DNA from 2 places in the Nocardioides sp. Leaf374 genome. Region 2 is predicted to be linked to the other one. Evidence: predicted binding sites of a transcription regulator. Region 2 holds the regulator's gene; the other holds the start of a gene.
The links. The regulator HrcA, encoded in region 2, represses chaperone genes, less so after heat shock. The targets are predictions, from matches to a motif close to TTGGCACTCGNNNNNNNCGAGTGCCAA.
Positions count from the first base shown of each region.

Region 1: a site for HrcA is predicted at 4,210-4,236, ahead of groES (co-chaperone GroES). Genes of this name have one in related genera too.

Region 1 is NZ_CAKASO010000007.1:31,598-47,310, reverse strand. Features, by position in the region: gene LPA27_RS05090 (GNAT family N-acetyltransferase) at 1-265, opposite strand, end outside; gene LPA27_RS05085 (hypothetical protein) at 410-1,957, shown strand; gene groL (chaperonin GroEL) at 2,056-3,681, opposite strand; gene groES (co-chaperone GroES) at 3,776-4,069, opposite strand; gene LPA27_RS19225 (THUMP-like domain-containing protein) at 4,293-5,486, shown strand; gene LPA27_RS05065 (cobalamin B12-binding domain-containing protein) at 5,483-6,625, opposite strand; gene LPA27_RS05060 (MBL fold metallo-hydrolase) at 6,716-7,357, opposite strand; gene LPA27_RS05055 (S-(hydroxymethyl)mycothiol dehydrogenase) at 7,354-8,466, opposite strand; gene tsaD (tRNA (adenosine(37)-N6)-threonylcarbamoyltransferase complex transferase subunit TsaD) at 8,537-9,601, opposite strand; gene LPA27_RS05045 (GNAT family N-acetyltransferase) at 9,652-10,503, shown strand; gene LPA27_RS05040 (GNAT family N-acetyltransferase) at 10,425-10,961, opposite strand; gene tsaB (tRNA (adenosine(37)-N6)-threonylcarbamoyltransferase complex dimerization subunit type 1 TsaB) at 10,969-11,616, opposite strand; gene tsaE (tRNA (adenosine(37)-N6)-threonylcarbamoyltransferase complex ATPase subunit type 1 TsaE) at 11,655-12,593, opposite strand; gene LPA27_RS05025 (alpha/beta fold hydrolase) at 12,590-13,672, opposite strand; gene alr (alanine racemase) at 13,669-14,877, opposite strand; gene LPA27_RS05015 (NAD(P)H-hydrate epimerase) at 14,912-15,713, opposite strand, start outside.
Region 2 is NZ_CAKASO010000024.1:6,388-22,100, reverse strand. Features, by position in the region: gene dnaJ (molecular chaperone DnaJ) at 1-999, opposite strand, end outside; gene hrcA (heat-inducible transcriptional repressor HrcA) at 1,169-2,200, opposite strand; gene LPA27_RS11915 (hypothetical protein) at 2,475-3,200, shown strand; gene LPA27_RS11910 (MBL fold metallo-hydrolase) at 3,686-4,546, shown strand; gene LPA27_RS11905 (hypothetical protein) at 4,651-4,848, shown strand; gene LPA27_RS11900 (DUF3097 domain-containing protein) at 4,897-5,742, shown strand; gene LPA27_RS11895 (DUF4870 domain-containing protein) at 5,767-6,189, shown strand; gene hemW (radical SAM family heme chaperone HemW) at 6,182-7,420, opposite strand; gene LPA27_RS11885 (3,4-dioxygenase subunit beta) at 7,479-8,384, opposite strand; gene LPA27_RS11880 (AMP-dependent synthetase/ligase) at 8,479-10,299, opposite strand; gene LPA27_RS11875 (MOSC domain-containing protein) at 10,402-11,058, opposite strand; gene LPA27_RS11870 (sugar transferase) at 11,187-12,728, shown strand; gene LPA27_RS11865 (glycosyltransferase) at 12,759-13,865, opposite strand; gene LPA27_RS11860 (hypothetical protein) at 13,910-15,181, opposite strand; gene LPA27_RS11855 (glycosyltransferase) at 15,310-15,713, opposite strand, start outside.

The DNA.
Region 1 (15,713 bases), on a different contig from region 2:
CCAGGATCGTGCGCGCCGCCTGGACGTAGCGGGTCGGCTGGTCGGAGAGGGCGGCGGCCGAGCACGGGGTCGCCGACACGTAGGTCCACCCCGACCCCTCGACGAGCAGCGCGAGGTCGTGGACGTCCCAGCCCTCGGGGGTGCGCATCACGAGCTCGTCGGTCACGGCGTCGGCGCCCGGGAAGATCTGCAGACCCAGGATGTTGACCCCCGCCTCGCCGCAGCGCTGGGCCAGGCGGGCGAGCCCGCCGGGACGGTCGGGCATGGTCGTGCGCACTCTCCACAGCATGTCGCCCACGCTCGCCGTCGCGCGTTGCCGGGAGGGATCGGGGATGTTTCGGGCGTGCAACGGCTGCTCGCAGCGTTGCGGTGCGACGTGGGCGGCCCCCGGCCTGAGAGGCTGTCGCCCATGACGACGGCACCTGCGCGCACGCTGGCGCCGTCCGTGGTCCACCGCGTGGTGCACCGCGTCGGCGCGGCCGTCGAGTCACGCTGGACCGTGCCGCTGGCGGCCGTGCTCGTGGTGCTGCTGCGCCTGCCCGGTCTCTCGCGGCCCGTGCGGGCCGACGAGGCCGGCTTCCTGCTGGTCGCCCGCTCCTGGGACCCCTCCCCCGACAGCGTCTACGGACGCTACTTCGTCGACCGGCCCCCGTTGCTCATCGAGGTCTTCCGGCTCTCCGACCTCCTCGGGGGGCCGCTGTTCATCCGGGTGCTGGGCGCGCTGGCCGCCGCCCTGCTGGTCGTGGCCGCGGCCCGCACCGCCCGGCTCGTGGCCGGGGAGCGCGCCGCCGGGTGGGTGGCGGTCGCGGTGGCCGCGATGAGCGCCAACACGCTCATCGACGCCGTCGCGGTCAAGGGCGAGCTCCTCGGCGTGCCCTTCGTGATGGCGGGCTGCTGGCTCTCGCTGCTCGCCCTGCGGCGCGACTCGGCCGCCCTGGCCTTCCTGGCCGGCGTGCTCGCCTGCACCGCGGTCGGCTTCAAGCAGAACCTCGCCGGCGGCCTGGCCTTCGCCGGCGCGCTCCTCCTCGCCTCCCTGCTCACCCGGGCCGTCGCCCCCGGCACCTTCGCCCGCCTCGCGCTCGCCGGGCTGGCGGGCGCCGCCACCCCGGTCGCCGCCACGGTGGCGTGGGCGTGGACGCAGGGCGTGCGCCTCGACGTGCTCTGGTACGCCGTCTACGGCTTCCGCTCCGACGCCGCCGTGGCGCTGGCCGGCGAGGCCACCGGCGAGCCCGCGACGCGGCTGGCCACCCTCGTGCTGAGCGCCGTCGGGGCCGGGATGCTGCTCATCGTCGCCGGCTTCGTGGTGCACGTGCGTGGCGAGTGGGCCGGCGACCCCGCCCTCACCGCCGCGACCGCCACCCTGGTCCTCTTCGACGTCACCGCGCTGGTGCTCGGCGGCAGCTTCTGGCGCGACTACCTGCTGGCCCTGCTCCCGGCCACGGCGCTGTGCGCCGCCCTGCTGGTGCGCCACGGGTCGCGGCGCGGCCTGCGCATGCGGGCGGTGATCCTCGGCGCGGCCGCCTCCACCGTCGTCTGCCTGCTGGGGTGGGTCGTGATCCAGGCCAGCGGGCTGCAGGAGTTCGACGAGGTGCGCACCGGGCAGGCCGTCGGGCGGGCCGCCGCGCCCGGCGACACGATGGTCGTCTTCGGGGGGCGCGCCGACCTCCAGCTGGCGAGCGGCATGGCCTCGCCGTACGAGCACCTGTGGAGCCTGCCGATGCGCACCCTCGACCCCGACCTCGCCGACCTGGGCGCGGTGGTCGCCGGACCGGAGCGTCCGACGTGGATCGTGGAGTGGGTCGACTTCACCACGTGGAGCCCGGCCGGCGGTGCGGCGCTCGCCGACCTCGTCGGGAGCGAGTACGTCGCGCACGGTGCGGGCTGCGGCGACGAGGGCCGCACCGTGTGGCTGCTCCGCGGCGTCGAGCGCCCGGCGGTCGCGCCCGACTGCGGCTGACCTGACCGGCCTGCCGACCGGTCCCGGCACCGACGACGACGGCGCCGGGCCCCGTGAGGGACCCGGCGCCGCCGGTGGATCAGGTGGTGCCTAGCGGCTCAGTGGCCGTGCCCGTGGCCGTGGCCGCCGCCCGCGGGGGCGTCGTCCTCGTCCTCGGGCTTCTCGACGATGAGCGTCTCGGTCGTCAGCAGCATCGCCGCGATCGAGGTGGCGTTGACCAGCGCGGAGCGGGTCACCTTGACCGGGTCGAGCACGCCCTGGGCGACCAGGTCGCCGTAGGTGTCGGTGGCGGCGTTGTAGCCGTTGCCGACGCCCATCTCGCGGACCTTGGTGGTGACGACGTAGCCGTTGACGCCACCGTTCTCCGCGATCCAGCGCAGCGGCTCGTCGGCCGACTTGCGCACGATGCGCACGCCGACGGCCTCGTCGCCGGTGAGGCCGAGGTCGCCCTCGAGCACGGACACCGCGTGGATGAGGGCCGAGCCGCCACCGGCGACGATGCCCTCCTCGATCGCGGCGCGCGTCGCGGAGACGGCGTCCTCGATGCGGTGCTTCTTCTCCTTCAGCTCCACCTCGGTGGCGGCGCCGACCTTGATCACGCAGACACCGCCGGCCAGCTTGGCGAGGCGCTCCTGGAGCTTCTCGCGGTCCCAGTCGGAGTCGGTGTTCTCGATCTCGGCCTTGATCTGGTTCACGCGACCCTCGACGGCGGCGGCGTCGCCGGCGCCGTCGACGATGGTGGTGTTGTCCTTGGTGACCACGATGCGGCGGGCCTGGCCCAGCACCTCGAGGCCGACCTGGTCGAGCTTGAGCCCGACCTCGGGGGCGACGATCTCGCCACCGGTCAGCGTCGCGATGTCCTGCATCATCGCCTTGCGGCGGTCACCGAAGGCGGGGCTCTTCACCGCGACGGCGTTGAAGGTGCCGCGGATCTTGTTCACGACCAGGGTCGAGAGGGCCTCGCCCTCGACGTCCTCGGCGAGGATGAAGAGCGGCTTGCCGGCGGCGATGACCTTCTCCAGCAGCGGCAGGAGCTCGGCGATCGCCGAGATCTTGCCCTGGTGCAGGAGGATGTAGGGGTCGTCGAGGACGGCCTCCATGCGCTCGGGGTCGCTGACGAAGTACTGCGACAGGTAGCCCTTGTCGAACTGCATGCCCTCGGTGAAGTCGAGCTCGGTGCCCATGGAGTTGGACTCCTCGACGGTGATGACACCGTCCTTGCCGACCTTGTCGAAGGCCTGCGAGAGCAGGTCGCCGATGACCTTGTCACGGCTCGAGATCGTGGCCACGGAGGCCATGTCCTCGACCGAGTCGACCTCGCGGGCGGCGTCGCGCAGGGCGTCGCCGACGGCGGCCGCGGCGAGGTCCATGCCCCGCTTGAGGCCCATCGGGTTGGCGCCGGCCGCGACGGCCCGCAGGCCCTCGTGGACCATGGCCTGGGCGAGCACGGTGGCGGTGGTGGTGCCGTCACCGGCGACGTCGTTGGTCTTGGTGGCGACCTCCTTCGTCAGCTGCGCGCCGAGGTTCTCGAAGGGGTCGTCGAGCTCGATCTCACGGGCGACGGTCACGCCGTCGTTGGTGATGGTCGGCGCGCCCCACTTCTTGTCGAGGACGACGTAGCGGCCCTTGGGGCCGAGCGTCACCTTGACGGCGTTGGCGAGGGCGTCGACGCCCCGCTCGAGGGCGCGGCGGGCGCTCTCGTCGAACTCAAGAATCTTGGGCATGCGTTCTCCTTAGAAGCACGAGGCTTTCAAGCACTGGCCCTGACGCGACTGGACCCGGCCGGCAGCAGCGCTGCCGGCCGGGATGCCAGGTGCGTCAGGAGACGACGGCGAGGACGTCGCGGGCGGAAAGGATGAGGTACTCCTCGCCGGCGTACTTGACCTCGGTGCCGCCGTACTTGCTGTAGATGACCTTGTCGCCGACGGCGACGTCGAGCGGGACGCGGTTGCCCTTGTCGTCGATGCGGCCGGGGCCGATCGAGACGACCTCGCCCTCCTGGGGCTTCTCCTTGGCGGTGTCCGGGATGACCAGGCCGGAAGCCGTGGTCTGCTCGGCCTCGAGCGTCTTGACGACGATGCGGTCCTCGAGGGGCTTGATGTTGACCGACACGATGTCGACCTCCACTTTCGTCACTACTTGATGGCGGGTGGTGCACGTCTGGGTCCACCGCTCGCGTGGCACGCCGTCGCGGGGGTCGCGCTGCGCTGCGGGTGGCTGGCACACTCACGGGGAGAGTGCCAACCCAGAAACTAGCACTCGCTCACCCTGAGTGCCAGGGCCGGGGTCCCCCGCGGCTGCGGCGGCACCCGGACGGCCTGACAGGATCGCGGCCATGGACCTCGACGACCTGCGGTGGCTGCTCACCGACGACGGCCAGGCCCTGCTCGCCGAGGCGGTGGCCGTCCTGCGGGCCGGGCCCGCGACGCCGGACCCGCTGCGGGTCTCGGCCTCGCTGCGCCGGCGCCACCCCGGGACCGACCCCGCCCACGTCGCCGCGGCTCTCACCCAGGCCACGCTGCGCCGCCGCGCCGAGGCCAAGCTGGGAGAGGACGCCCGGCTGCTCTACTTCACCCCCGACGGCCTGGAGCAGGCGACCCGTCGCGCCGTCGCCGACCACCGCGCGGCCCGGCTGCGCGCCTTCGAGGCGATCTCGCTGGTCGACCTGGGCTGCGGCATCGGCGGGGACCTGATGGCGGGCGCCCGGGCCGGCATCGTCTGCGCGGGCGTCGACCTCGACCCGGTGCGGGTCGAGGTCGCGCGGGCCAACCTGGCCGCGCTGGGCCTCGACGGCGCGACCGTCGTCGCCGACGCCACCACGGTCGACACCTCCCCCTTCGACGTCGCCTTCGCCGACCCGGCGCGGCGCACCGCACGGGGTCGCACCTTCGACGTCGACGACTGGACGCCGCCCTGGTCGTTCGTCGAGGGCCTGCTGCGCCGCGACGCGTGCGTCAAGGTCGCGCCCGGGATCCCCCACGACCTCGTGCCCGAGGGCGTCGAGGCCGAGTGGGTCAGCGACCACGGGGAGGTCAAGGAGGCCGCCCTGTGGGCGGGCCGGCTGGCCACCACCCGCCGCCGGGCCACCGTCATCGGCGACGGCGGCCTGGCCACGCTCACCGACGAGGACGACCCCGGGGCTCCCGTGCGGTCCCTGGGGGCCTACCTCTACGAGCCCGACGGCGCCGTCGTGCGCGCCGGGCTCGTCACCGCCGTCGCCGCGGCGCACGCCGGTGACGGCGCGGGCCTGCTCGACCCCCACATCGCCTACCTCACCTCCGACTCCGCGACCCGTACGCCGTTCGCGCGCGGCTACGAGGTGCTCGAGGAGCTGCCCTACCGCGAGAAGCAGCTGCGCGCGGCGCTGCGCGAGCGGGGCGTGGGCCGGCTGACCATCAAGAAGCGCGGCGTCGACGTGGTGCCCGAGCAGCTGCGCAAGCGGCTCGCGCTGCAGGGTGACGGCGAGGCCACCCTGGTGATGACCCGCGTGGCCGGCGAGGGCACCGCCCTGCTGGTGCGCCCGCTCTAGCCCGGGGCGTGCCCCGGCGCCGCTCCGGCCAGGTGGACCCGCGCCAGGGGGTGGCCGCGCAGCGGCTCGGCCAGCAGGCCCCACACCTCGGCGACCAGGCCGTCGGGGGCGCGGCGGGCCTCGAGCACGCGCTCGAGCCAGTCGCGCACCTCGATCATGATGGTCTCGTCGCCGACCACGAGGGCGGCGGCGAGGCAGCCGAGGACGTGGTCGACGTAGCCCGGGAAGTCGGTCCACCAGTCGGGGGCGCTGGAGGGCGCCCCGACCGCGACGTCGTGGCGGGCGGCGATCGCGCGCACGACGTAGGGCGCGATCTCGTGGTGGTAGTCGGCGATCCAGGCGGCCTCCACGTCGGCGGGCCCGGCCTCGGCGGGACCCGTCTGCGGCACCCGTGACGGGAGGGCGTCGATGACCCGCGCCGCCTCGCCCGGGGTGGCGGCGTAGGCGGTCGCGCCGAGCGCGAGGGCGCGGGTCTCGTCGCCCCCGAAGGCCTGGCCGCCCACCACCACGGGGATGCCGATGGCCCGGATGGAGCTGAAGAGCGACTTCTGCCCGGCCAGCGAGGAGGTGAGCGAGGCGCTGAAGAGCACCGCCCGGGGCTTGAGGCTGAGGATGTCGTGCAGGAGCCCGGCGGGCTCGGGGTCACCGCCGACGTAGGTGACGCGGTAGCCCGCGAGCAGCAGCGACTCGGCCACGATGAGCGCCGGGAGCGCGTGGCGCTCGTGCTCGAGGCAGGAGACGATGACCAGCGGCGCCAAGGCGTCGGCCTCGGGGGCGAAGGAGCCCAGCCAGTGCACGAGGCCCTCGTTGATCGCCGTGGCCTGGTGCTCCTGGGCCACGCTCCACCCACCGGTCAGCCAGAGGTCGCCGATGCGGGCCTGGGCCGGCACGACGAGCCGCTCGATGACCTCCATGGGGGCGGCCCCGCCCTCGTGGCGCTCACGCACGACGGCCAGGGCGCCGTGGCGGTCGCCCGACTCCAGCGCGGCCCAGTAGGTGCTCCACGCCGACTCCCACTCCGGGTCGTCGACCGGGGCGAGGGCCACCGGGGGGAGGGTCGTCGTCGCGTCCTGGGACGGGGGACCGCTCGCGTCGGTCGCCGGGTCGGGACCGGGGTCGTGCTGCACCTGCTGCTGCACCGTGCACCTCCTGGGGGGACCTCACGACTTTACCCAGGCCGGCCCCGTCGGCCCTCGCCCGAGCGGGCGAGGGCCGCGGGTGGAGCGGGCTCAGCCCGCCAGGCCGGCGCGCTCGGCGCCGATGGTGGTGTCGTCGCCGTGACCGGTGTGGACCACGGTCTCGTCGGGCAGGGCGAGGAGCTTCTCGCGGATCGAGGCCTTGATGACGTCCTCGTCGCTGTAGGAGCGACCGGTGGCCCCCGGACCTCCCTGGAAGAGGGTGTCGCCGGTGAAGACGCACCCCAGCGCCGGGGCGTGGAAGCACACGGCCCCCGGGGCGTGGCCCGGCGTGTGCAGCGCCCGCAGGACCGTGCCCCCGACGAGGATCTCGAAGCCGTCGCCGAGGTCGACGTCCCACAGGTGGCCCTCGCCGTCCTCGGTGAGGTGGGTCAGGTCCCACAGCGGCTTGTCGTCGGGGTGCAGCATGATCGGCGCCACCACCCGCTCGCGCAGGGCCGGCGCCACCCGCGAGTGGTCGTCGTGGGCGTGGGTCAGCAGGATCGCGCGCACGGTGCGCTCGCCCACCAGCGCCAGGATGTCCTCGACCGAGTGGGGGGCGTCGATGACGACGCACTCGGTGTCGTCGCCGACGACCCAGAGGTTGTTGTCGACCTGGTGGGTCTCGCCGTCGAGGCTGAAGGTGCCGCTGGAGACGGCGTGGTCGATGCGCACTCCCCCGGCAGCGCCGCTCACAGGATCACCACCGAGCGCAGCACGCCGCCGTCGTGCATCTTGGCGAAGGCGGCCTCGACGTCGTCGATGCCGATCTCCTCGGTCACGAAGGCGTCGAGGTCGAGACGGCCCTGCTGGTAGAGGTCGACGAGCATCGGGAAGTCGCGGCTGGGCAGGCAGTCGCCGTACCAGCTGGACTTCAGGGCGCCGCCGCGGCCGAAGACGTCGATGAGCGGGATCTCCGGCACGGTCATGTCGGGGGTCGGCACGCCGACCAGGACGACGGTGCCGGCCAGGTCGCGGGCGTAGAACGCCTGCTTCCAGGTCTCCGGGCGGCCCACGGCCTCGATGACGACGTCGGCGCCCTCGGCCCCGGCGTAGGTCTGGGCGCAGATCTCCTTGATGGCCTCCACCGGGTCGGTGGTCGAGGAGTCGACAGTGTGGGTGGCGCCGAGGGCCTTGGCGGTCTCGAGCTTGCCGGCGTCGATGTCGACGGCGATGATCGGGCTCGCGCCGGCCAGCGCGGAGCCCGCGATCGCGGCCACGCCCACGCCCCCGCAGCCGATGACCGCGACCGACCTGCCGCGGCCCACGGCGCCGGTGTTGATCGCCGCGCCGATGCCGGCCATCACGCCGCAGCCCAGCAGGCCGACGGCGGCCGGACGGGCCGACGGGTCGACCTTGGTGCACTGGCCGGCCGCGACCAGGGTCTTCTCGGCGAAGGCGCCGATGCCCAGCGCGGGGCTGAGCTCGGTGCCGGCGTCGTCGCCCTCGGCCAGCGTCATCTTCTGGGTGGCGTTGTGGGTGGCGAAGCAGTACTGCGGCTCGCCGCGCTCGCAGGCGCGGCACTGGCCGCACACCGCGCGCCAGTTGAGCACGACGAAGTCGCCGGGGGCCACCGAGGTGACGTCGTCGCCGACGGCCTCGACGACGCCGGAGGCCTCGTGGCCGAGCAGGAACGGGAAGTCGTCGTTGATGCCGCCCTCGCGGTAGTGCAGGTCGGTGTGGCACACCCCGCACGCCTGGATCTTGACCACGGCCTCGCCCGGCCCGGGGTCGGGCACGTTGATCGTCGTGACCTCGACGGGCTGTCCCTTGGCCCGTGCGACGACGGCCTTCACCTGCTGCATGGTTCTCCTCCGGTCGGGGATGGCGCCGAGCGGCGCCGGTGGCCCCGAGCCTAGGCGGTGCCCCGGACGCTCAGCCGGCGAGGACGTCGGTGACGGGCAGCGAGGAGTCGGCGGGCAGGTCGAGGGAGGAGGGCGTGCGGCCGCGGGCGACCATCTCGGCGCCGAGGGCCGCCACCATCGCGCCGTTGTCGGTGCACAAGCCGGGCCGCGGCACCCGCACCCGGATGCCCAGGGTCTCGGCGCGCGACTCCGCCAGCGCCCGCAGCCGGGAGTTGGCCGCGACCCCGCCGCCGATGAGCAGGTCGTCGATGCCCTCGCTGGCCGCCGCGTCGAGCGCCTTGCGCACCAGCACGTCGCACACCGCCTCCTGGAAGGACGCCGCCACGTCGGCCACCGGCACCGGCTCCCCCGAGCGCTCCCGGGTCTCGACCCACCGCGCCACCGCGGTCTTGAGCCCGGAGAAGGAGAAGTCGAAGCGGTGCCGCTCGAGGTCCTTGCGGGCGGTGAGGCCGCGGGGGAAGTCGATGGCCACGCTGTCTCCCTCGCGGGCGACCCGGTCGACGTGGGGACCCCCGGGGAAGGGCAGGCCCAGCAGCCGGGCGACCTTGTCGAAGGCCTCCCCCGCGGCGTCGTCGATGGTCGAGCCCATCGAGACGATGCCGTCGTCGTGGCCGGTCACGTCGGCCACCCGCAGCAGGCTGGAGTGGCCCCCGCTCACCAGCATCGCCACGCAGGGCTCGGGCAGCGCGCCGTGCTCGAGCTGGTCGACGGCCACGTGGGAGGCCAGGTGGTTGACGCCGTAGAGCGGCTTGCCGAGGCCGAGCGCGAGGGCCTTGGCCGCGGCCACCCCCACCAGGAGGGCACCGGCGAGGCCCGGCCCGTGGGTCACCGAGATCGCGTCGACCTCGTGCAGGGCGACCCCCGCGGTCTCGCAGGCCCGCTCGATGGTCGGGACCATGGCCTCGAGGTGGGCCCGGCTCGCGACCTCGGGCACGACGCCGCCGAAGCGCGCGTGCTCCTCGACGCTGCTGGCCACCGCGTCGGCGAGCAGGGTGCGCCCGCGCACGATGCCGATGCCGGTCTCGTCGCAGGAGGTCTCGATGCCCAGCACCAGGGGTCCGTCGGTGTGCTCCACGCGCCCATTGTGCCCGTCGAGCGCCGGGGGTCGCGTGCCAGCATGGCGGGGTGCGTGACGAGGGTGTCGGGGTCGGGGTCGGGGTGGACGGCGGCGTCGGGGAGGGGCCGACGGGCGAGCCGGCGCGGGAGGTGTCGGTCGAGGAGCTCTACGCCGGGTGCGGCGCGGCGCTGCTGCACCACCAGGTGCCGCGCGCGGGGGTGCGGCGGGCGTGGCTCGCCGGGCCGACCGCGGCCGCGTGGTGGGGGCCGGGCGGTCGACCCGGTGGGCCCGTCGACGTCGTGACCGCGGTGGGCCCGCCGGCGCTGCTCGGCCCCGTGCTGACGCTGGCCGCCGCCACGTCGCCGGTGCCCGGGCGGCTCAGCGTGGAGGCCCGCTCGGCCCACGTCGTGCCGGCGCCGTGGCGCCAGGTCGACCCGTGGACGTGGCACTGGATGCGGGCCCGGCGCGGCGACGTGCCGCTCGCACCGACCCCGGAGGTGGTCGACCTCGGCCTCGCGCACCCCGAGGAGGTCGACGCCGTGCTCGACGCCGCCAACCCCGGGTCCTTCGCCCGCTCCGACACCCCGGGCGTCCTCACCTGGCACGGCGTACGCCGCCCCGGGCCGGGCCGCCCGCTGGTGGCGGTCGGTGCCCTGGCCGCCCAGCCCGACGGCAGCGGGCACCTGCGCGGGGTGGCGGTGCTGCCCGGGGAGCGCGGCCGCGGGCTGGGCCGGGCGGTGTCGACGTCGCTGACCCGCGCGGGCCTCGCCCTGGCCGACGTGGTCACGCTGGGCGTCTACACCGACAACGCCCCGGCGCTGGCCGTCTACGCCTCGCTGGGCTACGAGACCGTCCACACCTTCGTCTCGGGCCCCACGAGCGCACGCTCGAGCACGACCGCGGCGGTGCCGTCGCGGTAGTAGCGCGACCGGCGCGCGATCTCGCCGAAGCCGCGGGCGGCGTAGAGGGCCCGGGCGCCGGCGTTGTCCTCGCGCACCTCGAGCAGGAGCCGCTCGGCGCCGGCCTCGCGGGCCAGCGCCGCCACGGCCTCCAGGAGGGCGCTGGCCAGCCCGCCGCGGCGCCGGTCGGCGGCCACCGCGATCCGCTGGAGCTCGGCGGGATCGGGGTCGGTGTCGGGGTCCGGGTCGAGGCCCGGGTCAGCGGCGGAGGTCGCCGGCAGGGGCAGGCTGACCACGGCGTGGCCCACCACCTCGGAGCCGTCCTGCGTCACGAGGTAGACGACGGTGGGCAGGTCGCCGGCGAGGCCCGCGCCGACCAGCGCCTCGCTCCAGGCGTCGTCGCCGAGCCCCTCGCGCTCGAGGCCGACCACCGCGTCGAGGTCGGCGAGGGACGCGCGGCGCACGAGCGCGCCGCTCACGGGCCCGTCACGGGGCGGCGGCGGCCGGCACCGCGCGCGCCACCGCGTCGGGTCGGCGCAGGTAGAGCGGCTCGGGGTCGAGCAGCTCGACCCGCTCCTCCGCGATGGCGCGGGCCAGCCAGCCCGCGCCGGGGCGCTGCGGCCCTAGCGCGGCGGGGAAGGCCTCGGGGTAGAGCGCGCCGCCCTCCCCCACGACGGGGCGGTCGGTGGCCAGCACGGCCGGCTTGTCGACGACCGGGCCCTCGAGGCGGGCGCCGCCTGCGTCGTAGGAGGCGAGGTAGACCTCCTTGCGCCGGGCGTCGGTGGCCACGACGAAGCCGCCGGCCAGCCGCTCGCCGAGGGTGTCGGCGGCCTCGACGGCCAGCACGTCGAGGGAGCAGGCGGCGTAGACCGGGAGCTCCAGCACGAAGCCGAGCGTGCGCGCGGTGACCAGGCCGACCCGCAGCCCGGTGAAGGGCCCGGGGCCGGCGCCGACCCCGATCGCGGTGAGGTCCTGGCGCACGATGCCGGCCTGGGCCAGGGCCTTCTCGATGAGCGGGGCCAGCTGCTCGCCGTGCTTCATGGTGCGCTCGGAGACCAGGTCGACCACGACGTCGTCGCCGTCGTGGAGGGCCACGCAGACCTGGGGCGAGGAGGTGTCGAAGGTCAGCAGCACGCGCCCGAGGCTAGCCCAGCCCGCGGACCGACCCGGGATCAGCCGAGGGCGCGGAAGGACAGGGCGTGCCAGCGCGGGCCGACCGGCGTGATCTCCACCCGGCGCGGGTCCTCGCTGCCCTCGGGGTCGAGGTCGCGCACGATGTTGATCTCCAGGCGCGACTCGCTGAGGCCCTCGGCCAGCCCCGCGCCCCACTCCACCACCGTCACCGCGTCGGACAGGGAGGTGTCGAGGTCGAGGTCGTCGAGCTCGTCGAGGCCGCCCAGGCGGTAGGCGTCGACGTGCACCAGCTGCGGACCGCCCACCTCCGAGGGGTGCACGCGGGCGATGACGAAGGTCGGCGAGGTCACCCCGCCGCGCACGCCCAGCCCCGCCCCGAGGCCCTGGGTGAAGGTCGTCTTGCCGGCGCCCAGCTCGCCGGTGAGCACGATGAGGTCGCCCCGCGTGAGCTGGCCGGCCAGCGAGCGGCCGATCCCGCGCATGGCCTCCGCGGTCGGCGCGGCCCAGACCGCCGTACGCAGGGGCCGGCGCATCTCGACGTGCGGGGAGCGGCGCAGGATCTCCTTGAAGCCCTGGCGCTCCCAGAAGCGCACGGTGCGGGGCAGCTCCTCGCGCGCGACGACGGTGAGGTCGTCGGTGCCGGTGCCGGAGGCCTCGACCGCCTCGACCGCGGCCTCGATGAGCGCCCCGGCGATGCCGTGGCCCTGGTGGTCGGGGCTGACGGCGAAGCGGCGCAGGTAGGTCGTGCTGCCGACCGGGTCGAGCACGACGGCGCCGACGGCCTCGCCGTCGAGGCAGGCCAGCAGGCCCCCGCCGCCCGCGCCGACGCGGCTGAGCCTCTCGGCGATGGTCTCCACGCTCTCCCCGAGCGCGTCGGCCGGCGGGTCGAGCGGGGGCCGCGCGGAGAACGCGGCCCGCACCACCTCGAGCACGTCGCCGGCGTGCTCCGGGCCGACCTGGCGCACGGTGAGCGTCATCGGCGCGACACCTGCTCGGTCGCGGCGGCCACGAGCTGGTCGATCTCGGCGTTGACGTGGTCGTGGCGCTCCATCATCACCATGTGGCCCGCCCCCTCGCACTCCAGCAGCCGCGAGCCCTCGATGCGCTCGTGCAGCTTGCGGCTGTGGCCGACCGAGGTGAGCTTGTCGGCCGTGCCGCACACGATCGAGACCGGCACCTGCTCGAGCACCTCCACGCTGTCGAACTTGTCGAGACCCCGGAAGCTCGGGAAGAACTCCGCGACCACGGCGAAGGGCGTCGCGCTGAGCATGTCGTCGACGAAGCTGATGTAGGAGGCCGGCACGTCGTCGCCGAAGGCGAAGACGTCGGTGGCCACCGTCGCGAAGCTGCGACCGAGGCGACGCACGAGGTCGACCAGGTGGTGCCCGCGGGCCAGGGTCTTGACCGCCGAGCCGGTCACCCGGCTGCCCAGCGGGGTCGGCACCAGCGGCAGCAGCAGCCGGCTCGGGTCGAGCCCGCCCGCGGTCGTGGCGATGAGGCCCACGCCGACCACCCGGTCGCCGACCAGCTCGGGGAACTGCTCGACCAGCGCCACGATCGACATGCCGCCCATCGAGTGGCCCACGAGCACCACCGGGCCCTCGGGCACGACCTCGTCGAGCACCTGGCGCAGGTCGCGGCCCAGCTGGTCGATGGTGGCGTTGCCGCGCGGGGAGCGTCCGGAGCGGCCGTGGGAGCGCTGGTCGTAGTAGACGCTGCGCACCAGGCCGCGGTACCCCGCGCGCTGGAAGTGCCAGCAGTCGAGGTTGAGCGCGTAGCCGTGGCAGAACACGACGGTCAGCGGCGGCTCGCCCGGCCCGCGGCCGAGCTGGCCGCGCGGCGCGGCGTACTCGTCGACCTCGACGTGCAGCGGCACGCCGTCGTCGGCGACCACCGTGCGCGCCGGGGAGCGCAGCGAGCCGAAGCGCACGGTGTCGCCGGCGCCGTGGCGGGCCATGACCCGGCGGTAGCGGGCGACGCTGACGGCGGCGGTGCCGGCCGCCGCCGCGCCGGCGGCCCCGGCCGCCAGCTGCCAGATGCGGCTGCGGGCGCTCATGCGGTCTCCTGCGGCTCGAGGACGGGTACGACGGTCGGGGCCGGGTCGGCCCCGGGCACGGCCCCGGTGTGGCGCCGGTGCAGCCGCCCGCCGAGGCGGGTGACGATCTCGTAGCTGATCGTGCCGCACGCCTCGGCCCAGTCCTGCGCGCTGGGCGCCGGCGCGGGGCCGATCAGCACGGCCTCGTCGCCGGCCCGGGCACCGGGCGCGCCGAGGTCGACGACCAGCTGGTCCATGCAGACGGTGCCGCGCACGGGCACCCGGTGACCGGCCACGGCGACCTCGGCCCGGTCGGAGGCGTGGCGCGGGACCCCGTCGCCGTAGCCCACCGGCACCAGGCCGAGGGTCGTGGCGGCGGGGGCGACCCAGCGGTGGCCGTAGGAGACCCCGGCACCGGCCGGGACCTGCTTGACCAGGGCGAGCGGGGAGCGCACGGTCATCGCCGGGCGCAGCCCGAGGTCGGGGGTGTGCCCGGGGGCGGGGTCGAGGCCGTAGGCGGCCAGGCCGCAGCGCACGAGGTCGAAGCGGGCCGAGGGCCGCAGCAGGGCGCCGGCGGAGTTGGCCAGGTGCCGCACCTCGGGGCGCAGCCCGGCGGCCTCGGCGAGCACGAGCGCCTCGCGGAAGGCGGCCTCCTGGGCGGCGTTGGCGGGGTGGTCGGGCTCGTCGCTGCACGCGAGGTGCGACCACACGCCGGTGACGCGCCACGACCCGTCGCGCTCGCCGGCCCGGGCCGCGGCGACCAGCGCCGGCCAGGCGGCGGCGGTGGAGCCGCCGCGCGACAGGCCGGTGTCGACCTTGAGCTGGAGCCGCGCCGGACGGCCCGCCCGCGACACCGCGGCCGACACCGCGGCGAGCTGGTCGAGGTCGTAGACGGTGACGTCGACGTCGGCGGCGACGGCGCCCGCGTGGTCGTCGGCGGGCACGGTGAGCCAGGTGAGCAGCCGGCCCCGGTCACCGGCGGCGCGCAGCGCGGCCGCCTCCTCCAGCGTGGCCACGCCGAGCCAGTCGGCGCCGGCCCCACGGGCCGCCCGGGCGACCTCGAGCATGCCGTGGCCGTAGCCGTCGGCCTTGACCACGACCATGAGCGCCGCAGGCGCGACCTGCGCGCGCAGCACGCCCACGTTGTGCCGGACCGCCGCCAGGTCGACGACGATCTCGGGGTGCGGGGGCCCGGGCTCGGGCGCGGCGGAGGGCGACGGGGTCATCGCGGCCATTCTCCCACCACCGCGCGCCGACGCCTCACCCGGCGAGGCACGCGCGCACGACGCCCGGCACCGCCCGGGCGACGTCGAGGGCGACCAGCGGCCCGCCGTCGGCGGCCACGGTGGCGGCGGCGCCGTGCACCCACGACCCGACCGAGGCGGCGTCGAAGGGGTCGAGGCCGGCCGCGAGCAGGGCGCCCACGAGCCCGCCCAGCACGTCGCCGGCGCCCGCCGTGGCCAGCCACGGCGTGCCGGTGGTGGTCGAGCGCACCCGTCCGGCGGGGGTGGCGACGAGCGTGTGGCGGCCCTTGAGCAGCACCACCGCGTCGTACGCCGCCGCCGCGTGGCGGGCGAAGTGCAGCGGGCGGGCCTCGATCGCGGCGCGCTCCTCCCCCAGCATCGCCGCCAGCTCCCCGGCGTGCGGGGTGAGCACCGCCGGCACGCCGAGCGGGCCCTCGACGTGGGCCAGGGCGTCGGCGTCGACGACCACCGGCACGCCGTCGGCGAGCGCCGCGCGCAGCTCCTCGCCGGCGGCCTCCCCGCCCCCGGAGCCGACCACCCACGCCTGCACCCGGCCGGGCCCGACGACCTCGGGGTGGGCCTCGCGCACCCGGTCGGTGACGGCGCTGTCGCCCACGTGGCGCACCATGCCGACCAGGCCGGTGGCCGCGCCCGCGACCGACAGCAGGGCCGCGCCGGGATAGGTCGCCGAGCCGGCCCGCACGCCGACGACGCCGCGGGTGTACTTCTGGGCGTCGGGCGCCGGGCGCGGCAGCAGCGCGGCGACGTCGGCCGGCTGGAGGGCCTCGAGGTCGGCGGGGGGCAGGTCGAGGCCGAGG
Region 2 (15,713 bases):
CCGCAGTCCGGGCACGCCGCGGCCGCGCAGCACCTGCTCGGTGCCCGACTGGGTGCCGGGGCGGACCTCGATCTCGAAGCTGGTCTCCAGCTCGGTGGGCTCGTCAGGGTCGGCCACGACGTCGGCCTCCAGGGTCGGCAGCGTGATCGTGGTGCCGAGCGCGGCCGCCGTCATCGGCACCGTGACGGTGCACTGGAGGTCGTTGCCGTGGCGGCGGAAGGTCGGGTGCTCGGCCACGTGGATCTCGACGTAGAGGTCGCCGGCGGGGCCGCCGCCCGGCCCGACCTCGCCCTGCTCGGTCAGCTGCACGCGGGTGCCGGTGTCGACGCCCGCAGGGATCTTGACCGTCAGCGAGCGACGCGAGCGCACCCGGCCGTCGCCGGAGCACTCCCGGCACGGGTCGGGGATGATCGTGCCGAAGCCGCGGCAGGCCGCGCAGGGGCGCAGCGTGCGGATCTCGCCGAGGAACGACCGCTGCACCTGGGCGACCTCGCCCTGGCCCCGGCAGGTCTCGCACGGCACCGGCTGGCTGCCCGGTGCGGCGCCGTCGCCGTGGCAGGTCGAGCACAGCACCGCGGTGTCGACCTTGATCTCGCGGGTGACGCCGAAGGCGGCGTCGGCGAGGTCGACCTCGAGGCGGATCAGCGCGTCCTGCCCCCGACGAACGCGCGGGCGCGGACCACGGCCCTGGCCACCGCCCTGACCGCCGCCTCCGAAGAACGCGTCCATGATGTCGGTGAAGGAAAACCCGGCACCCTGCCCGAAGCCGGCCTGGCCGCCCCCACCGAAGGGGTCTGCGCCGCGGTCGTAGGAGGAGCGCTTCTGCGGGTCGGAGAGCACCTCGTAGGCCATCGAGACCTGCTTGAACTTCTCCTGCGACTCGGGGTCGGGGTTGACGTCGGGGTGCAGCTGGCGCGCCAGTCGGCGGTAGGCCTTCTTGATCGCGTCGCCGTCCGCGTCGCGGGCGACCCCGAGGAGGTCGTACAGGTCCTGGCTCACTGATGGTCCTTCGTCGTCGTCCGGGTGGTGCGTGCTGGTCGTGCGTCGTGCTCTGGCGTGCTGGTCTGGCGTGCTGGTCTGGCGTGCTGGTCTGGCGTGCTGGTCTGGTGGGGCGCGCGGGGGCCCCGGGTGCGGGGCGGGCCCGCGGGCCCGGCCGGCGAGGGCCTGCTCAGGCCTCGTCGAGGATGCGGGAGACGTAGCGGGCGACCGCGCGCACCGCAGCCATCGTGCCCGGGTAGTCCATGCGGGTGGGACCCACGATGCCGAGCGTGGCCAGCGACTCCTCGCGGGGGCCGTAGCCGGTGGAGACGACGCTGGTCGAGGACAGCTCCTCGTAGGGGCCCTCGGCGCCGATGCGCACCGTGACGAGCCCGCCGGTGCCCGACTCCCCCAGCAGCTTGAGCAGCACGACGTGCTCCTCGAGGGCCTCGAGCAGCGGGCGCACGGCGGAGTCGAAGCTGTCGCCGTACCTCGCGAGGTTCGCTGCGCCGCCGACGGCGACGCGGGCGTCGTTGCGGTGGTCGCTCATCGAGTCCACGAGCACCTCGACCACCTGCACGGTGGCTGCGCTCGGGCCCCGGCCGTCGGGGTCGCCGGCCTCGCCGAGGGCGCGCAGGGCCACGAGGGCCTCGGCGATGGTGGCGCCGGTGACGGTGCGCAGCACCAGCGAGCGCAGCTCGGCCAGCTCCTCGTCGGCGAGCTCCCCCTCGAGCTCGACCACGCGCTGCTCGACGCGCCCGGTGCTGAGGATCAGCACGACGAGCAGCCGGTGGGCGCCCAGGGAGACCAGCTCGACGTGGCGCACCGTGGAGCGCGACAGCGTGGGGTACTGCACCACGGCCACCTGACGGGTCAGCTGGGAGAGCAGCCGCACGCTGCGCTGCACCACGTCGTCGAGGTCGACGGCGCCGTCGAGGAAGGTGGAGATGGCCCGGCGCTCGGCGGTGCTCATGGGCTTGACCGTGGTGAGCCGGTCGACGAAGAGCCGGTAGCCCTTGTCGGTCGGCACGCGACCGGCGCTGGTGTGGGGCTGGGTGATGTAGCCCTCGTCCTCCAGCACGGCCATGTCGTTGCGCACGGTGGCCGAGGAGACGCCCAGCCCGTGCCGCTCGACGAGCGCCTTGGAGCCGACCGGCTCGTCGGTGGCGACGTAGTCCTCCACGATGGCTCGCAGCACGGCGAGCCTGCGGTCCTCCTGCATCCCGCCTCCTCCCGCCGGCCCGGCCCGGGGCCTCTGGCACCCGGCCGCGCTCGATTGGCACTCGATTCCGTGGAGTGCCAACTCTACAAGGTCGGGTCCCTCACGGCAGCCCGGGCGTGGACCGCGTCGGGCCGCCGGGCGTCCGCGCTCCGGCGCGTGTGGCGTACCCGACTCGGAGAGCCCCTCCCCCGACGACCCGGGTAGGTTAGGCTGACCTAACTACGACCACCCGTCACGGCGTCCGCCCCAGGACCGCCCGCCGATCGGAGGCAGCATGACCGCCGAGAGCTCGACCCGTCCCCTCCACGACCCCTACCTGGTCGCGGCCGAGGCGCGCGCGGTCCTGTCGTGCGCCACCGACGCCGGGCTGGTCGTCGAGGGCGCCCCCGACGTGCTGCGCGACGACACCCTGGGCATGGCCGAGCGCGACGGCGTGCCGACCCTCACCTGCTCCCCCGCCGGCGACCTCGCCCTGGCCGCCGCCCGTGGCGCCGGGGCCGTGCTCACCGTCGACAGCGCCCTCGCCGGCCCCGCCGGCGCCCGCCCTCCCTCGGTGACGGTCTCGGGCCGCCTCTCCCTGGCCGGCCTGGAGGCCTGCCCCTGCTGCGAGTACGAGCGGCAGGTCGTGCGCCTGGTGCCCGAGCAGGTCGCCCTCCAGCTCACCGGCCCCGACGGTGTCGGCACCTCGCTGACCGTGCCGGTCGAGGAGTACGCCGCGCCCGCCCACGCGCTCAACCGCGGCTACCTGCAGCGCTGCGTGGAGCACGCGGGCCGCTGCCACCCCGAGGAGCTGCGCGCCTCGGTCGCCCTGGCCGCCGGCGTGCCCGTCGAGCGCCTCATCGCCGCCGAGCTAGCCGACCTCACCGCCGGCGGGGTCGACGTGCGCTGGATCGACGACGCCGGCGCCCACGTCACCCGCCTGGTCTTCCCCCGCGCCGCGCGCACGCCCGCGGAGCTGGCCGCGATGCTGCGGCGCGAGCTCGGCGCCGGCATCTGCTGACCCCGCCGACCCTCGCGCGGTCGGGGTCGCCCGGTCGGAGCGGACCGCCGGGGTCCTGAGCCGCCGAACCAGCGCCATTGCGCAGCGCGCACGCCTCGGGGCTCGCCGGTCTGCGTGATCGGAGACCACCCCGACGGCCCCAGCCTGCTCAACCAGCGCAATTGCGGAGGGGGCAGGGCGCAGGGCTCACCGGTCTGCGTGATCCGCGACCACCCCGGCGGCCACACCCTGCTGAACCAGCGCAATTGCGCAGCGCGCACCCCTCGAGGCCCACCGGTCTGCGTGATCCGCGACCACCCCGACGGCCCCAGCCTGCTCAACCAGCGCAATTGCGCAGCGCGCACCCCTCGACGCCCACCGGTCTGCGTGATCCGCGACCACCCCGACGGCCCCAGCCTGCTCAACCAGCGCAATTGCGCGGCGCGCTCCGCTCCCCGCACCCCGCACCCCGCACCCCGCGTCCCGCACCCGGCTAGGTTGAGCCGATGGGCTTCGAGGAGATCGCCGACCGCGTCTGGGTCTCGCGGCGCGCGTGGTGCGACGTCAACGTCACGGTGGTCCGCGGTGAGCGCGGCCTGGTGGTGGTCGACACGCACGGGTCGCTGGCCTCGGGCCGCGCGCTGGTCGACGACGTCCGTGCGCTCGGCCGGGGCGAGGTGGTGGCCGTCGTGACCACCCACGACCACTACGACCACGCCTTCGGCACCGGGGCGTTCCTCGAGGCCTGGGGGCCCCTGCCCGTGCACGCCCACGAGACGGCCGCCGCGCTGCTCACCGAGGCCGCCCGGCGCGGCACGGGCGACTACCGGGGCGAGCACGCCGAGGAGGTCCACGCGACCGAGGTGGTCGTGCCCGACCACGTGTTCTCCTCCGCCACGGTGCTGGACCTGGGCGACCGCGCCCTCGAGCTGGTCCACCCCGGCCGCGGTCACACCGCGGGCGACCTCGTGGTGCGGGTGCCCGACGTCGACGTGCTGCTGGCCGGCGACCTCGTCGAGGAGGCGCCGCCCGCCGGTGCCGGGGACGGCGCGGTGCCGGCGTACGGCGCCGACTCGTTCCCGCTGGAGTGGCCCTGGAGCCTCGACGTCGTGCTGTCGCTGACCACCGGTCGCTCGGTGGTCGTGCCCGGCCACGGGTCGCCGGTCGGCCGCGACTTCGTCGAGGTCCAGCGCAACGAGATCGGCCTGGTGGCCACCGAGATCCGCGACCTGGTGGCCCGCGGCGTGCCCGAGGCCGAGGCCCTGGCCACGGGGGCGTGGCCCTACCCGGCCGCGACCCTCACCGACGCGGTCGCCCGCGGATACTCCCAGCTGCCGCGCACCCCGCGCCGGCTCCCCCTCGTCTGACCCGCCCCCCGGCCCCGCCGCGGCACCACGCCGTCACCACCCCGCACCGTCACCACCCCGCCGGGCGGTCGACCGGCCGCCCGCCGGAGCACTAGCGTCGCCCCATGAGCGAGACCCCCGACGAGCCCACGACCGGCATCTCCGACGACCAGCTGCCCGAGGACCTCGTGCCCGGCGACGACAACCCCCTCGCGGAGGGCCTGCCCGCCGGCGAGGACGCCGGCGACCTCCTCCACGACGGCAAGCCGGCCGCAGAGTCCGACGGCGACGACGACGGTGAGGAACCCGACACCCGGCACTGACCGGCGCGCCGGGCCGGCTCGCACCGACGGGCGTCCTAGCCTGCTGCGATGAGTGATCGGTACGGCGGCGACGTGCTCTCCGGCGACTGGCGCGCCCCGAAGCGGGGCCGCGCGGTCGAGGCGCCCGCGGAGCTCGGAGCAGTGGTCGAGGAGGTCACCACCGACTGGGTCGGCGAGATCGTCGCGGTCGACCGGGACCTGCACACGCTGACGCTGGAGGACCGCCGCAGCAGGCGGCGCACCTTCCCCCTGGGCCCCGGCTTCCTGCTGGAGGGGCGCCCCGTCATCCTCGTGGCCCCGGCCCGCCCGGGTGCCCCCGTCGCCCCGACGCGCACCGCGTCGGGCTCGGTGGCCGTGCCGGGGGCGAAGGCCCGCGTCGCGCGGCAGAGCAGGATCTTCGTCGAGGGCCGCCACGACGCGGAGCTGGTGGAGAAGGTCTGGGGCGACGACCTGCGCATCGAGGGGGTCGTCGTGGAGTTCCTCGGCGGCGTCGACGACCTCGCCGACCACCTGGTCGACTTCAGGCCCGGGCCGCAGCGGCGCGTGGGCGTGCTGGTCGACCACCTGGTGCCGGGGTCGAAGGAGAGCCGCATCGCCCAGGGCATCGCGCGCTCGGCGGTGGGCAAGCACGTCCTGATCGTCGGCCACCCCTTCATCGACGTCTGGCAGGCCGTGAAGCCCGACCGCCTGGGGCTGGCGGCCTGGCCGACGATCCCGCGCTCGGTGGAGTGGAAGAAGGGCGTGTGCCAGCACCTCGGCTGGCCGCACCGCGACCAGGCCGACATCGCGCGCGCCTGGAAGCACATCCTGGGCAAGGTGGCCTCCTACGACGACCTGGAGCCGGCCCTGCTCGGTAGGGTCGAGGAGCTGATCGACTTCGTCACGGTCGACTGACCGCGACCGGCACCAGGAGGCCCCATGTCCCAGCCGCCCTTCGGCCAACCGCCCTACGGCCAGCAGCCCTACGGCCAGACCCCCTACGGCCAGACCCCGGGGCCCGACGGCCTGACCCCCGACGAGCGCACCTGGGGCGGTGCGGCGCACTGGTCGGCCCTCGTCGCGGCCTTCGTGGCCCTGTCGTTCCTCGGCCCGCTGCTCGTGCTGCTCCTCAAGGGCGGCACCTCGCCCTACGTGCGGCAGCAGTCGGTCGAGAGCCTCAATTTCCAGCTCTCCATCCTCATCTACGGCGTCGTGTCGCTCGTGCTCGCCCTGGCGCTGGTGGGCTTCCTGCTGCTGCCGGTGGTGGGGCTGGTCTGGCTGGTGTTCACCGTCATCGGCTCGGTGCGCTCGGCGCGCGGCGAGCTCTACCGCTACCCGCTGACCATCCGCATGGTCAGCTGAGCAGGTCGCGCACCACGCCGTCGGCGACGAGGCGCGCCGCGTCCTCGAGCACGACCCGGTCACCCTCGACCCGCACGAGGCCCCGCGAGCGCAGCCCGGGCACGGCGGCGGCGCCGGCGTCGTCGAGGACGTCGAGCGGGAGGCCCTCGCGCAGCCGCAGCTCCAGCAGCACCCGCTCGACGCGACGGTCCTCCGGTGAGAGCACCTCGCGCGCGTGCGCCGGGCTCAGCCCGGCGCCGATCCGCTCGGCGTAGGCGACGGGGTGCTTGACGTTCCACCACCGCACGCCCCCCACGTGGGAGTGGGCGCCCGGACCGACGCCCCACCAGTCGGCCCCGGTCCAGTAGAGCTCGTTGTGGCGGCAGCGGTGGGCTCCGCTGGCCGGCATGCCCCGGGCCCAGTTCGACACCTCGTACCACCCCAGCCCGGCCGCGACCAGCCGCTCGTCGACGAGGGCGTACTTGTCGGCCAGGTCGTCCTCGTCGGGCATCGGCAGCTCGCCCCGGCGCACCCGGCGGGCCAGGGCGGTGCCGTCCTCGACGATGAGCGAGTACGCCGAGACGTGGTCGGGCTCGCAGGCCAGGGCCGCGTCGACCGAGGTGGCCCAGTCCTCCAGGCTCTCCCCGGGGGTGCCGTAGATCAGGTCGAGGCTGACCTGCTCGAAGCCGGCCTCGCGGGCCCACGCGACCGCCGCCGGCACGCGGCGGGGGTCGTGGGTGCGGTCGAGCACCCGCAGCACGTGGCCCACCTGCGACTGCATGCCGAAGGAGACGCGGTTGAGACCCAGCTCGCGCAGCCGAGCCAGGTCGGCGGCGTCGACGCTGTCGGGGTTGGACTCGGTGGTGATCTCGGCGTCGGGGGCCAGCCCGAACTCCTCGGCGACCGCCTCCACCACCGCCCCGAGGTCGTCGGGGTCGAGCAGCGTGGGGGTGCCGCCGCCGAAGAAGACCGTCGACACGGGCAGGTCGACCTCGCCGAGGACCCGTCGCGCCTGCCGGACCTCGGCCACCGCCGCGGCGGCGTACGTCGAGCGCGAGGCCCCCGGGGCGCCCCCGGCGGGGCCGAGCTCCTCGGCGGTGTAGGTGTTGAAGTCGCAGTAGCCGCAGCGCACGGCGCAGAAGGGCACGTGGACGTAGAGGCCGAACGGGCGCCGGCCCAGACCGGCCAGGGCGGCCTCGGGCAGGGACCCGTCGGCGGGGACGGGATCGCCGTCGGGCAGGGCGGAGGGCATCTGGCCATCCTCCCACCCGGGGCCCGGGCGGCTCGGCGGCGGCTCGGACCCGGACGGCTCAGACGGGGACGTTGAGGGTCAGGGTGTAGCCCTCGGCCACCGACCCGGTCGCCTTCGCCAGCTGCAGCGAGTAGCCGTCGGCGAAGACGTTGTCGCTTTCGAGGCTGGTCTGGGCCATGTTCGTGACGCTCTGCTCGTAGCCCTCGGCCTCGGCGTAGACGGCGTCGGCGACGTCCTGGGGGATGGCCAGCTGGCTGGTGCGCAGCTTGTTGGAGGCGCTCGTGGCGTCCTCGAGGCTGGGGTAGACCTCGAAGTGCACGTGGGGCCAGCGACCCGAGTAGGCGGCGGGGAAGATGGTGGTGAACTCCACCCAGCCCTTCTCGTCGGTCTCCTGGACCCCGCGCAGGTAGTTCTCCTCCGCGATGGACTCCGAGTACATCGAGTACTCCCCGTCGCGGTCGCAGTGCCACACGTAGACCGCCGCCCCCGACAGCACCTCGGCCTCGTCGCCGGTGAGGTCGTAGACCTTGAGGCGCAGCGTCGTGGGCACCCCCTCGGCCACGCCCGAGGCGGAGCCGAAGCTGCGGGTGATGTCGGAGCGCACGACCCCCGACTCCGTCAGCACGTTGACGCCGTTGGACCCGTCACCGGGGTAGGGACCGGCGGTCTCCTCGGGGATCTCGCCCTCGGCGACCTCCACCTCGGACCCGGTGGGCACCGCGCCGCCGGGCCCGCCCTCCGGCGGGGTGCCGCCCGCGGTGCCGCTCCCGGTGCTGCTCGTCGAGTCGGCGTCGGCGGAGCACGCCGCGAGCGCCGTGGCCGCGCCCACGCCACCCACTGCGGCGAGGAAGCGGCGCCGCCCGAGACGGTTGCGCTCCACGATCCGGGGCAGGTCGTGGCTCAGGCCCAGGTCGTGGTCCTCGAGCTCGCCGTGGTGGTGGTCGTGGGGCTGGTGCGGGGTCATGGCTCTCCTCGGAAGACGGAACGGGTGCCGGCGGTCTCCCGCCGGCACCCATTCGAGTCGTCCTGTCTGTGCGCCCCCTGTGGGGAGCCTGCGCTCAGGAGTAGAAGGAGGCGATCCTCTCGGAGTTGTTGCTCTCCACCACGTTGCGCTTGACCTTCATCGAGGGGGTCAGCTCGCCGGACTCGATGGTCAGGTCGTGGTCGAGCAGGTCCCACTTCTTGATGGTCTCCCAGCGGTTGAGCCGCTCGTTGAGCTGGTCGACGTAGCCCCCGACCATCGCGCGGACCTTCTCCGAGCGCACGATGTCGGTGTAGGAGGCGCCCGACATCCCGTTCTCCTCGGCCCACGTCGCCATCGCGTCGGGGTCGAGGGTGATGAGGGCGACCACGAAGTTGCGCTCGTTGCCGAAGACGAGGAACTGGCTGGCGTAGGGGCACAGCGCCTTGAACTTGGCCTCGATGGCCGAGGGGGCGATGTACTTGCCGCCCGAGGTCTTGAAGAGGTCCTTGATCCGGCCGGTGATGGTGAGGAAGCCCTCGGCGTCGAGGCTGCCCTTGTCGCCCGTGCGCAGCCAGCCGTCCTCGGTGAACGCCTTGGCGGTCTCCTCGGGCAGGTTGTGGTAGCCGGCCATGATGTGGGGGCCGCGGATCTGGATCTCGTCGCCCTCCCCGATGCGGATCTCGCTGCCGGGCATGGCCTTGCCGACGCTGCCGATGCGGTAGTCGTCGGGGTGGTTGACCGCCGCGCCCGCGGAGTTCTCCGTCAGGCCGTAGCCCTCGAGGATGAGGATGCCGGCGGCGTGGAAGAAGTCGGCGATCTCGGAGTTGAGGGCGGCGGAGCCGGAGATGAAGAACTTCACGCGGCCGCCGAAGCGCTCGCGGACCTTGCTGTAGACCAGCTTGTCGAAGAGGCCGTGCTGCACCCGCAGCGCCAGCGGGACCGACTTTCCCTCGCGCTTGAGGCGGTCGACGGTCGTGCCGACCTCGAAGGCCTTGGTGAAGATCTTCTCCTTCGCGCCACCCTCCGCGGCCTGCATGGTGACGATGCGGGCGTGGGCCTTCTCGAAGATGCGGGGGGCCGCACCCATGAAGGTCGGCTTGACGACGCCGAGGTTGTCGACGATGCGGTCGACGCGACCGTCGATGGCGGTGGCGAACCCGCAGGCGAGCTGGGCCGAGAGCAGCACCTTGCCGAAGGAGTGGGCCATCGGCAGCCACAGGAACTGCAGGTCGGTCTCGTCGAGGATCCCCTGCTCCTTGATGAGCGCACCCTGGTAGACCCAGCCGCGGTGCAGCAGGCGCACGCCCTTGGGGCGCCCAGTCGTGCCCGAGGTGTAGATCAGCGTGGCCAGCTGGTCGGCCGGGATCGCCTCGGCGGTGCGCCGGATGACGTCGGGGTGCTCGGCGAGGTAGGCGTCGCCGCGGGCGGCGAGCTGGTCCATGCTGAGCACGCCCTCGCCGTCGGCGGCACCGTCGAAGGTCACGACCGTGCCGAGGGCCGGGAGCTCGCCGCGGTGCTCGGCGATCTTGGCCAGCTGCTCGTCGTCCTCGGCGAAGACCACGCGGCACTCGGCGTCGCTGAGGATGTACGCCGTGTCCTCGCTGTTGGTCGTGGGGTAGACCGTCGTGGTCGCACCGGCCGCGAGCATGATCGCGAGGTCGGCCAGGACCCACTCGTAGCGCGTGCTCGAGGCGATGCCGACGCGCTGCTCGGGCTCGATGCCCAGCGAGAGCAGGCCGGCGGCGAGCCGGGAGACCAGCTCGCCGGTCTGGCGCCAGGTCACCGACTCCCAGGCCTCGCCGACCGGGAAGCGGTAGGCCTCGCTGTCGGGCGAGGTGGCCACCCGGTCGAGGAACAGCAGGGCGACGTTGGGTGTGAGGTGATCGACGAAGCCGGGGTCGATGGTGGCGGGCATTGACGCTCTCCTGCGGTGGACGACGACAGTGCCCGTAACCTACGTCACGTCGTGACCCGTCAGTAACCGGATCCCCCCAGGCGGTCCGTGTCGGGCCAGGCTTTACCCGGGACGCGCGCCCCCGGCGACCCAGCGCTCGGCGGCGAGCCGCGCCTCCGGCACCAGGTCGGGCACCTCCAGCAGTCGGGGCAGCAGCGTCCGGTCGAGGTGCACGGCCCGGAACATCAGCGCGACGGTCACACCGTGCCCGGGCCGGTGGCGCACCCGCACCTCGTCGCCGGCGGCCAGCGCCCCCTCCCCCAGCACCCTGAGGTACGCGCCGGGGCGGGCCCGCTCGGTGAAGCGCCGCAGCCAGGCCTCGGCGGGCAGTCCGCAGTGGTCCATCCAGCCGCTCAGGGTGCGGCACGGGGTGCGGGGCGAGCGCACCTCCAGCACGACCTCCCCCACCTCCCAGCGCTCGCCGATCTCGCAGTCGTCGACGTCGAGCCCGCTCACGGTGAGGTTCTCCCCCAGCTGTCCGTCGGGCAGGTCGTGGCCCAGCTCCGCGGCCCAGTCGTCCAGCGCCTCGCGGGCGTAGGCGTAGACGGCCTTGTCGGGCCCTCCGTGGTGGCGACGGTTCGACACCTCGTCGCCCACCAGGCCCGCCGCCGTCGCCCGCACCGGCCCCCGGACCGGGGACTTGTCGATGGAGGTGCGCCCCGTGGTCGCCCACGACGCCGCACGGGGACGACCCACGTTGACCGACCGCACCACCGCCACGTCGCCATCGTGCCAGCCCGCGGTCCGGCACCCGGCGCCACACCGTGTGACACGTCACGCACCCCGGTGGTTTGGACCGGGCCCACCGGGATAGGTTGAGTGGTGTCATACCGGGGGGTATCAGTTACATGCGTCTTCACATGGACGACGTCGTGCCAGGACTGGCCAGCGTCACACCATTGCTCATCGCCGCCGACCTGCTGGCCGTCACGGGTGCCAGCCTCGTCGTCGCCGACTCCGTCACGCTCGTCACCGTGCTGTGCGCCGCCGTCGGCGGCGCCGTGGTCAGCCGGGGTCTCAGCCTCCAGCGCTCCCGACTCGTGCTGTCGGTCCTGGAGGACCTGCCGGCCCTGAGCCTGACCGCGATCGCCTCCACGCTGCTGCTGCTGGCCACCAGCGGCCTCGACGTGGGCGACGGCGGAGCGGTGCTCGGCCCGGTCGCGGCCTTCGCGGCCACGACGCTCGGCCTGCTGGCGACCCTGCGCGGGGTGGCGTACACGCTCGTGCGGGCCGGGCGCCGGCGCGGTGTGCTCTCGCACCCCGTCGTCATCGTCGGCACCGACGGCGTGGCCCGGCGCCTCGCGGCGGCCCTGCTCGCCGACCGCAGCCTCGGGCTGCACCCCGTGGGGTTCGTCGACGACGACGTCGAGACCGCCCTCGACCTGCCCGTGCCCCTGCTCGGCGCGCTCGGCGACCTGCCCCACGCGATGCGGGCCCTCGACGTCAACGACGTCATCTTCGCCTTCGGCAACGCGCCCGACGAGCGGGCCCTGGCCCTGGTGCGCTACTGCCAGAGCCAGGACCACCAGGTCTTCGTGGTGCCGCGCTTCTACGAGATGATGGGCCTCGACCGCCCCAGCCGCATCGAGGTCGTGCGCGACGTCGCCGTCGTGCGGCTGCGCCGCTGGCGGGTGCGGCCCCACGCCCTGCTCGTCAAGCGGTGCTTCGACGCCACCCTGTCGGCGGCCGCCCTGGCCGCCCTCGCCCCCCTGATGCTCGGCATCGCGCTCGCGGTCCGGCTCGAGACCGGGCCGGGCGTCATCTTCCGCCAGGTGCGCGTGGGCCGCGGCGGTCGCACCTTCGAGCTGATGAAGTTCCGCTCGATGAAGCCCGCCGACCCCTCCGAGAGCGCCACGGCGTGGAACATCGACAACGACCACCGCATCGGCCCGGTCGGCCGGTTCCTGCGCCGCACCGGTCTCGACGAGCTGCCGCAGCTGGTCAACATCCTGCGCGGTGACATGAGCCTGGTCGGCCCGCGCCCCGAGCGGCCCTACTTCGTCGAGCAGTTCTCCCGCGAGACCCGGGGCTACGGCCACCGGCACCGGGTGCCGATGGGCCTGACCGGGTGGGCGCAGGTCAACGACCTGCGGGGCGACACCTCCATCGACGACCGGGTGCGGGCCGACAACTACTACATCGAGAACTGGTCGCTGTGGGGCGACGTCAAGATCGTGGTGCGCACCGCGCGCACCCTCGTGCGACCCCAGCCCGCGGCAACGCCGGCCTCGGCCGGCCCCACGACCGCCGACCGCGTGACGGGCGGCGACCGGGCCGCCGAGGTCACCGTCGACCCGGCCGTCGTACGTCGCATCGACGGCGCGCAGCGTCCGCCCGCCGGGCACCGGGGCTCCGAGGGGACGCCCGAGTCGGTGCGCCGCGGCGCCTGACCCGTCCCCCGGCGGGTCGTCCGGCTCCGCTCAGGCGCGGTTGCGTGACGCCATCAGGCCCAGCGACAGCCGGGCCACGCGCCGGGCGGCCTCGGCGGCGTCGCGCTCGGCGCTGACGTGGTCGTAGCCCGCCCACCCCTCGTCGTCGGCCCGCGCGGGGTCGAGGAGCCGCTCGGCCAGCGCCGCGGCGAGGGCGTCCGGGTCGCCGGGCGGCACGAGGGCCCCCACGCCGTCGACCACGCCCTCGGCGATCCCCGGGACGTCGGTGGCCACGACGCTGCGTCCGCTCGCCATCGCCTCGAGCGGCGCGAGGGCCATGCCCTCGTAGCGCGAGGGCACGGTCACGACGTCGGCCGCCGAGAGCCAGTCGGGCACGTCGACGCGGGCGCCGGCGAAGACGACCCCGCGGAGGCCGCTGGCACGCCGGCGCAGGTCGGCCTCGTCGGGCCCGGCGCCGACGAGCACCAGCTGGGCACCCGGCACGGCCTCGAGGACCGACGTCCAGGCGTCGAGCAGCCCGTCCTGGCCCTTCTGGTGGCTCAGCCGCCCCACGCACACGACCGTCGGGGCCTCGCGCAGGCCCAGGCGCGCCCGCGCCTCGACCCGGTCCTCGGGGCTGGTGGGGCCGAAGCGGCGCAGGTCGACCCCGTTGGGCACCACGGTCACCTCGGCGCGCACGCCCGCCGCCTCGCCCACGAGCCGCTCCCCCTCGCCGACGCACACGACCTGGTCGGTCCACCGCACGGCGAAGCGCTCCCACAGCAGCGCCAGCCGGCTCGACGTGCCGGACCCGGCCTGGAAGGACCAGGCGTGGGGCTGGAAGACGGTGGGCACGCGCCGTCGCACCGCGAGCCGACCGGCCAGGCCGGCCTTCGAGCTGTGCAGGTGCACCAGGTCGGGACCGAGCCTGGTGACCAGCGCGGACAGACGGGCGGTCTCCTCCAGGGTCCCGACGCCGGGCTCGCGGCCGGCACGCCACCACGCCACCTCGGCGCCGGCCTCGCGGGCCGCGTAGCCCAGCCAGCCCTCCGAGGGGCAGGCCACGCTCACCCGCCAGCCCCGGGCCAGCTGCTCGCGCACGTAGCCCAGCAGCACCTCGGCCGTGCCCTCGCTCGTCGGCACGCTGACGTGCAGCACGTGCGGACGGCCCGGCGTGGCCCCGACGGGGGCGGTCGCGGCGCTCAGGGCGCCACCGCCTCGGCGCGGTGCCCGACGAGCACGGTGCCGGCCAGGCGCACGCCGGCGACGACGAACCGGTCGGCGTAGGCGGCCAGGGCCTCGGGACTGATGACGCCCTCCACGACCCCGAGCAGCAGCGAGCCGCCCGCGGACATGACGAGCGCGTCGTCGCGCTCCTCCAGCGAGGGGGCGATGACCACCACGACGTCGAAGGTGCGGGTCAGGGCCTCGGCCAGCGCCCCGAACCTCCGCTCGAGCAGGTCGCCCGGCTCGGCGCCCGCGTCGGAGGCGGGCGCGCGACCGGGAGGCAGCACGCTGAGTCCGTCGACGGGGCCGGGGCTGACCGCGTGCTCCCAGGGCGTGCCGCGCAGCACGTCGTGGAGACCGGGGGTGTCGGGCTCCTCGGGCAGGGGCTCGTCGGCGGGGGTCGCGAGCCGCCCGTCGAGGAGCAGCACCCGGCGCCCGGCCGAGGCCAGGGAGATGGCCAGGTTGGCGCCGAGCCAGGCGTTGACGTCGCCCGTCGTCACCCCCGTGACGACGACCAGGCGCGGCGGGTGCGCCCGGTGCGAGGCCTCCAGCGACAGGCGCAGGCGGCGGAAGACGTCGGCGGCCGGCGTGCCGGTGAACATGGCCTGCAGGGTCGGCGACCGGGGTGGGGCCACGTGGGCGAGCACGGGGGCCCGCAGCGCCGCCTCGACGCCGTGGGCGTCCTTGACCGTGTAGGTCCGGCGGTCGCGGGCCAGGGCCGAGACCACCGCGAGCACCAGGCTCAGCAGGACGCCGACGCCGATGGCGAGCGGGAGGTCGGGGCTGGAGTAGGTCGCCGGCTCGACCGCGGGGTCGACGTCGGTGAACTCGAAGGCCCCGGTGGGGTCGCTCTGCTGCAGCGTGAAGGACGCGGCGTTGGCCAGGCCCGCCGCGTCGCGGGCCGAAGGGTCGGCGACGGTGATCTCGATCAGCTGGGTGCCCTCGACCCAGCGCGCGTCGACCTCGTCGAGCAGCTGCCCCACCGACCGGTCGACCCCGGCGCGCGTGGCGGCCTGACGCAGCACCTCGGGCGTCGTGGCGGTCTCGGCCAAGGTCGCGCGCAGGTCGTCGAGCTCGGCCGGGGCGGGCGCTCCGGGCGCCGGGGCGGCCGACACCGTCGCGGTCGCGGTGTAGGTCTTGGTCGAGGACCACACCCCCACCGCGACGCCGATCGCCGTGACCACCACCACCACGGCCACCAGCAGACGCTGGCGCCACAGAGCGGCCCCCATGTCTCGCAGCTCCATGCCCACGCTCTCCGCGGTCGGTCCTGCCCGACCGTCCTCACCCGTGGCCAGGAGATCTTCCCGGCCCCGCACGCCCCCGAGCGGAGTGCTGCACGGTGGCACCCTGGTGCGGCCACCGCTTGAAATGTCTACCACCCGAGCGCACCACCCAAACCCGTCAGCAGCCTGCGGTAGAGGTCACGGTAGGCCGCGTGCATGGTCGCCGTGGCGAAACGCGCGTCGACGAGCCCGCGGGCCCGCGCCGTGCGCTCCGTGACCGCGCGGCCGCCGGCGAGCACCTCGTGCAGACCGGCCGCCAGCCGGGGCGCGGAGCCCGGCGCCACCCGCGTCACGGCATCGCCCAGGCTGGCCAGGCCGCCCACGTCGCTGGCGACCACGGGCACGCCGACCGCCATGGCCTCGAGCACGGCCATCGGCAGGCCCTCACGGTCGCTGGGGAGCACCAGGACGTCGGCCGCGGCCAGCAGTCGCGCCACGTCGGCGCGCTCGCCGAGCAGGCGCACGCTCGCGGTGAGCCCGGCGTCGGCGACCT